Regions from separate parts of the Micromonospora sp. WMMB235 genome, predicted to be linked through region 2. Evidence: riboswitches for the same ligand, from Rfam matches in the RefSeq annotation. Region 2 holds a riboswitch; the other holds the start of a gene.
What was found. Region 2 has a riboswitch for cobalamin ahead of BFV98_RS32925 (hypothetical protein). Riboswitches for the same ligand answer to the same signal wherever they lie in the genome.
Positions count from the first base shown of each region.

Region 1: another riboswitch for cobalamin. It lies ahead of BFV98_RS07045 (acyl-CoA thioesterase); the one in region 2 lies ahead of BFV98_RS32925 (hypothetical protein).

Region 1 covers NZ_MDRX01000001.1:1,618,206-1,621,601, forward strand. The annotation lists gene BFV98_RS07035 (response regulator transcription factor) at 1-496, opposite strand, end outside; gene BFV98_RS07040 (DM13 domain-containing protein) at 598-1,164, shown strand; cobalamin riboswitch at 1,195-1,402, shown strand; gene BFV98_RS07045 (acyl-CoA thioesterase) at 1,533-2,045, shown strand; gene BFV98_RS07050 (LysE family translocator) at 2,049-2,672, shown strand; gene BFV98_RS07055 (PrsW family glutamic-type intramembrane protease) at 2,764-3,396, opposite strand, start outside.
Region 2 covers NZ_MDRX01000001.1:6,963,246-6,966,641, forward strand. The annotation lists gene BFV98_RS31000 (low temperature requirement protein A) at 1-952, opposite strand, end outside; cobalamin riboswitch at 1,566-1,786, shown strand; gene BFV98_RS32925 (hypothetical protein) at 1,930-2,616, shown strand; gene BFV98_RS31010 (ATP-dependent Clp protease ATP-binding subunit) at 2,921-3,396, shown strand, end outside.

The DNA.
Region 1 (3,396 bases), 5.3 Mb from region 2:
GGAACGCGAGCAGGTCGAACTCCCGTACGGTCAGCGACAGCGGCTGCCCGCCGCGCTCGGCGACGCGCCGGTCGGTGTCCGCGGTGAGGTCGCCGTCGCGCAGCACCCCTGTCGGTCCCCGGTCCTGCGGGGCCGCGCGCCGCAGCACCGACCGGATGCGCAGCACGAGTTCACGGGGCGAGAACGGCTTGGTTACGTAGTCGTCCGCGCCGACCTCCAGCCCGGCGACCCGGTCGGCCTCGTCCCCGAGCGCGGTGAGCATGACGACGGGCAGGCCGGGCAGCCGGCGACGCAGCCGCCGGCACACCTCGATGCCGTCGAGACCCGGCATCATCAGGTCGAGGACCACCAGGTCGGGTGGCTCCTCCTCGGCCGCGGCGAGCGCGTCCGGCCCGTCGAAGGACAACCGGACCCGGCAGCCGTCCTGTTCGAGGTAGCGCCGGACGACGTCGCTCACCGTCCGGTCGTCGTCGACGACGAGCACGTAGCGCCCCATGGGCCAGACGCTACCCATCGGCGTCCCGGTGCGGCGGCCCGCGGTCGACCCGTAAGCGGACGGAAAGATCTTTCCGCCGGCTACGCGCCTACCTTCGGAGCATGGGCAGAAGACGTGTGGTGTCGTCGGTGCTGGCCGTCGTGGCCGTCACCGGTCTCGGGGTGAGCCTGTACCTGTTCCAGCCGTGGCGGCTGGTGACCGACCGCGAGGTACGCGAGACGCTGCCCACTGTGGCGGAGCCCTCACCGGCGCCGGCCGGCACGACCAGCCCGTCACCGACCGGCGCGGCCCCCGCCGACGTGGTGCTCGCCGCCGGTGACTTCGTCACCCACGAGCACGACACGTCCGGCCGGGCGCAGCTCGTCCGTCTCGCCGACGGCCGCCGTCAGCTGCTCCTGCGCGGACTGGACACCTCCGACGGACCCGATCTGCGGGTGTGGCTCACCGACCGGAAGGTGCTGCCCGGCCGGGCCGGCTGGCAGGTGTTCGACGACGGCCGCTGGGTCGAGCTGGGCCGACTCAAGGGCAACATCGGCGACCAGGCGTACGACATCCCGGCGTCGGTGGACCTGGACGGTCTGCGCAGCGTGTCGATCTGGTGCAAGCGGTTCGCGGTGTCGTTCGGCGCGGCGCCGCTTGCCGCTGTGACGGGATCGGCGCCGGCCTGACGCCTGTGCCGCCGGCCTCGGACGCTGGTCTACGCTGCGGGAAGCGCTGGTTCACCCGGTCGGCGACGGCCGGGTGTCGTAAGAGGGAACCCGGTGGGAATCCGGGACTGCCCCGCAGCGGTGAGTGGGAACGACAGCCGTCAACAGCACTGGGCCACGGCCTGGGAAGCGACGGCCAGTAGGCGACCTCGTGTCACGCCCGCGAGTCCGAAGACCTGCCCGCGTCGCGCGTACCACCGGTGCGCGCCGCCGTCGACCTCGCGGGTGGGTCGGGCGGGTGACACGTCGTGCGCAGGGCCGTCGGCGTGTCCTCGACGTGCACACCCCGGCCGGTCGGCGGTCCGCTTCTGCGAGGACGGAACCGCACAGTGCCCGACACCATCACGCTCACCGGCCGACCACCGTCGGCCTCGCACCTGACCCTGTCGCAGATCATGGACCAGCACCACACCAACCTGATGGGCACGGTCCACGGCGGGCGGATCCTCAACCTGATCGACTCGGTCGCCGGTGTGGTCGCCGCCCGCCACTCCGACGGCCCGGCCGTCACCGCCGCCATCGACGAGACCGCGTTCCTGCGGGCGGTACGCGTCGGGGACGTGGTCCACGTGGACGCCCGGATCACCTGGGCCGGCCGCAGCTCGATGGAGGTGGCGGTGAAGGTCAGCGCGGACCGGTGGGACCGCGCGGTGCCGCCGGTGGACGTGGCGACCGCGCACCTGGTGATGGTAGCGGTGGACGACGACGGGCAGCCCCGGCCGGTGCCGCCGCTGCACGCCGAGACCGACGGCGACCGGCGGCGCTACCGGGAGGCGCAGATCCGGCGCGAACACCGGCTGGCGCTGCGCCGGGCGCTGCTCGACGGCGCCGGGGAGGGCTGACCGGTGCTCGGACTGTCGGCGGCCACGCTCGCGGGTTACCTCGCCGCCATCGTGGTGCTCATGCTCACCCCGGGGCCGGACATGATGTTCGTGCTCGCCAACGCCACCCGGTACGGCCCACGGGCGGGCGCGGTGGCCGCGCTCGGGGTCGCCGCCGGGGAGGCGGTGCACGTCGCCGCCGTGGTGGCCGGGCTCGCCACGCTGATCGCCGCGTCCCCGGTGCTGTTCACCGCGATCCGGTGGGCCGGTGCGGCGTACCTCATCGTGCTGGGCCTGCGGGCGCTGCGCGGCACGGGCCGGCCCGGCGCACCGGCGGACCGGCCGGACGGCGGCGCCGGGCGGGCGTTCCGGCGCGGGCTGCTGACGAACCTGCTCAACCCGAAGATGATCCTGTTCAGTGTGGCGTTCCTGCCGCAGTTCGTCCGGCCCGAGGCGGGCCCGGTGGCGGCGCAGCTGGTGCTGCTCGGGGCGCTGTTCGTCGCGGTGCAGCTAGCCGTGGACCTGGCGCTCGGGGTGGGTGCCGGGCGGTTCGCCAGCCGGTGGGGCGACAGCCGCTGGTCACGGCGCGTCGACCGGCTCTGCGCTGTCGCCTTCGTCGCGCTCGGCGTCCGGCTGGCCGCCGGCTGAGACGCACCGGGGCGCGGTGCGGGCGTCGGCTGGTCGGGGGTCGGCAATGCCCCGGCCGGTTGATCGACTCCATCACGCCGAGGTGGCGGCATCAGAAGCGCTCCGACCCCGCCACCTCGGCGAACTGGCGATGACCATGAGGCCGGTCCCGGTTCGGCTCCGCCGGCGTCCCGGACGCGGGCGGCCGCTCGCGGTCCAGGTGCAGGCGCAGCAGCACCCAGCCCAGCGACACGGCGCCGATGAACACGTACGCGGGCTGGGTGCCGAACGTGTCCCAGCAGGTGTGCAGCGTGACGGCGGCGGCGAAGGTGAGCAGGAACGCCGCCAGCTTCCGGCCGCCGGGCGCGGCGGCGAACGTGAACAGCGCGGCGGCGGTCAGCCCGGTCCAGGCCAGGTGCGCGGCGGGCGCGGTGAGACCGCGTACCAGCAGCGTCCGCTCGACCGCGCCGAGGTTGCCCTCCGACCCGACGAACGCGGCGAACGCGTAGCCCATGGTCTCCAGCGCGGCGAACCCGGCGCCGGAGGCCACGCCGATCACCAGGCCCTGCGCCGGGGACGGGTGCCGCCGCCACAGCAGCAGGATGCCGGCCGGCACGATCAGTTTGGCGGTCTCCTCGGCCAGGCCGACGAGCGCCATCGGCAGGACGCCGAGGCGGTGCAGGGTGCCGTACTCCAGCCAGCCGGCGGCGACCACGCCGACCACGCCGCCGAGGAGCGCGGCGAC
Region 2 (3,396 bases):
TGAGCCCGAACGCCACCAGGATGAGCCCGGCGATCATCGGCAGGTGCAGGAGGGTGTACGCGTCGCGGGCCAGCCGGGACCGGGCGTGGTGGGGGACGGACTCCAGCGTCTGTTCCGCGTCGAGCGCCGCGATGTCGAAGTACGCCCACCAGAGGAACGCCACGACGAGGAGCGCGAGCCCGGAGCCGGCGAGCACGGACCAGGTGATCGCGGGTGTGCCGGCGAACCCCCGGCTCGTGCCGATCGAGATGATCGTCTCGCCCAAGGCGATCAGCATGATCAGGTTGTGCCGCTCTGCCCAGTGCCGCACCGACCTGAGCTGCCAACTGCCGGTGCCTGGAGCGCGCAGCCCGACGTAGTCGACGGCGGTCGCCACCGCGAAGAGCAGGATCTGCAGCAGCCCGGCGCTGCGTCCGGGTGCGAGGTGGCTGGGCAGCAGCGCCCCGCACAGCAGCAGGACGGCGCTGGCGGCCAGGGGTAGCCAGGCCTGCCGGGCGGGTGCGATCGACTGCTGCGTCGAGCGTCGCCGGCTCCGCATGATGATCAACAGCGACACGGCTCGGATGCTCAGAAAGCCGACGACGAAGACGAGAGGTGCGGAGAGCCCGGCGTGCCGGTCGACGAACACATCCGGAATCGCGACGGCGACCAGCAGGAGCGCGGTCGCAACCATGAACATGACGATTGGCAGGATCCCGCGGTCGAGCCGGACCAGGTTTCCGACCCAGGCGTACCCGGCCCAACTGCGCCACAGCAGCAGGAGCACGAGCCCGCCTTGGACCAGCGCGTCGAAGGCCGACCGCGCGGCCATGAGGCCGGCGACGTTCATGAAGGCGAAGACAAACACGAGATCGAGGAAGAGCTCGGCTCGCGTCACCCCGCCGTGCGTCGCGACCAGGGTTCGCCGGACGCCCAGCCCGGCTCCGGCCACCTCATCCTCTCCGCTGGTCACCCGACCACTGTTGCAACCTCTCATGCCGCCGACAGGTGAATCCGCGACCGTGCGACGACCTCGGCGTGGAACGAGCCCGGCCGGTCCGCGATCGCCGATGCCGACATCGCCCACGCCACGTGCGGCGGGGGCGATGACTCACGGCGCCGCCGACGCCTGGCCGCACTCCCCCCGGGGCAGAGGCAGGTGCCCTCGTGGTGATTCATCCCGTACGGCCAGCCGGTACGGCCTCGTCTGCCCCCGCGCTCGCGCGGTGGCCCAGTACGACAAGCGCTACGGCGAAGGCAGGTGCCCGTCCGGCTGGCCGACCTGCCGGACCAGCGGCCGGGCAGGTGCAGAGCCCTCGGTCCGTGCGTTCCGCGCCGCGCCGGTAGGGGCCAGGGCCAGCCGTCGGCGCCGGAGAGAGGCGACTACCTCGTCGGCGGCACCGACCATTCCACCCGGGGCGGTTCAGACCGGGTTCGGCAGCGCGCATCCGCCGACCACGACTACCGCGACCCGGCCCATCTTCTAGCCCCTCGTCACCCTCTCGTCGCACGCAAGCACTCCGCTGCCGCGACGGCTTGCTGTCCCGCAGGGCGGACACACCGACCACGTCGGCCCACCGCCCCATACGATGGACAACGGCGCTGGTGCGCCCCCCCCGCCGCGCGAGTGGGGCGCCGTAAGAGGGAACCCGGTGCGAATCCGGGACTGCCCCGCAGCGGTGAGTGGGAACGACAGCCGTCAACGAAGCACTGGACCGCGAGGTCTGGGAAGCGACGGCCAGTAGGTGACCGGGTGGATCCGGTCGTGCCGCGAGTCCGAAGACCTGCCCGCACTGCGCGTACCGCCGGTGCGCGCCGTCGGCGGCCTCTCGGGAGGGCCAGGGCGGAAAGCCGGTACGCGACAGCCGTACCCCGCCTTCCCCTTCCCCCGTGGCCGCCAGGCACCTCGAGGGAAGGACCACAGTGACAACCTCATTCGGGCAGAGCACAGTGCTCGGCTACCCCCACATCGGCGCGCACCGCGAGTTGAAGAAGGCGGTCGAGGCCTACTGGGCGGGCCGGATCGACGCCGAGAAGTTGGCGGCGACCGCTGCCGCACTACGGGAGGAGGTCTGGCGGACGCTGCGCGACGCGCGCCTGGATGCGATCCCGTCGAACACGTTCTCCTACTACGACCACGTGCTCGACACGGCCGTCGCTGTCGGCGCGATCCCGCACCGGTTCGCCCGCCTCGGCCTCGGCGATCTCGACACCTACTTCGCGATGGCCCGGGGCGTCGATGCCGAGCCGGCGCTCGAACTGACGAAGTGGTTCGACACCAACTACCACTATCTGGTCCCCGAGATCGGCTCCGACACCACCTTCGCGGCGAATCCCGACAAGGCGCTGCGCGAGTACCGTGAGGTCCGCGATCTGGGAATCGACAGCCATCACCGGATCGGGGCGCATCGAGGGTGGGGCGGGGTGGCCGGTGTGCTGCGGGGAGGGTTCCTCATCCGCGACCGCAAGTACACCGCCGCCTTTCGATCACGCCTTCGCCGCCCGAACTCGGCGGAGATGTCTGGGGCGCAAGACGGCGGAGAGCGTGGTGCTGTCGGAACACTGAGCGCAATTCGGTCCCCCGCCGGTGGCCAAACTCGGACGCCTGCCGGACGCCTGGGTCAAGTCCACCGGTAACAACGCAGCGCTCGTGAGGGCAGACCGCAGGGTCCGCGGGTACCGGGGTCCCGCGCCTCCCGGCCTGCCGGTCAAGGCGCCGATCCGATGGTGGGCAGGCCGCAGGCGCCGACGGGGCCCAGCGCCTGGGACGCTCCGGTGCGACCTCCGCGACAACCACCCTCAGTGGCTGCCCTGCACCCGCAGCGAGTACAAACCCTGGCCTCCCCAGAAACCCATAAAGGCCAACTCTGTGGGCGAAAGGTGCGTAGCGTTCAGGTGGGCCTGTGCCGAGGACCCACCCCACCGGCAGAAAGGGTATGAGATGTCGCTCGACGCGTTCCGCATCCCCGGCGGCTCCTTGGACGACTTGATCAGTCGGTTCTTCGGCGGAGACCCGTTCGCGGGACGTCCGGTGGAGCGGGTCGACCTGTCCCGGCTGCTCTCCACCGAGTCGCGGCAACTCCTGCAACGGGCAGCCGAGCAGGCTACGGAGTGGGGCAGCCCGTACCTCAATGTCGAGCACCTGCTGTGGGCCGCAGCCCAGGCCGACCCCACCCGCCGGATGCTCGGCGCGAGCGGCGCCGACCCCGACGACCTGGCCCGCCAGATAGAGTCGGCCGTCCCCAAGGGCAGGCCACGCGAGGACACGCCTCCGCTCGCGCCGGCGGCGAAGCGCGCCCTGCTCGACGCGCACCGCGAGTCGCGACGGTCCGGCGCGACGTACATCGGCCCCGAACACCTCCTGCTCGGCATCGCCGCGAACCCGGAGACGACCGCGGGCCGGGCGTTGCGGGCGCT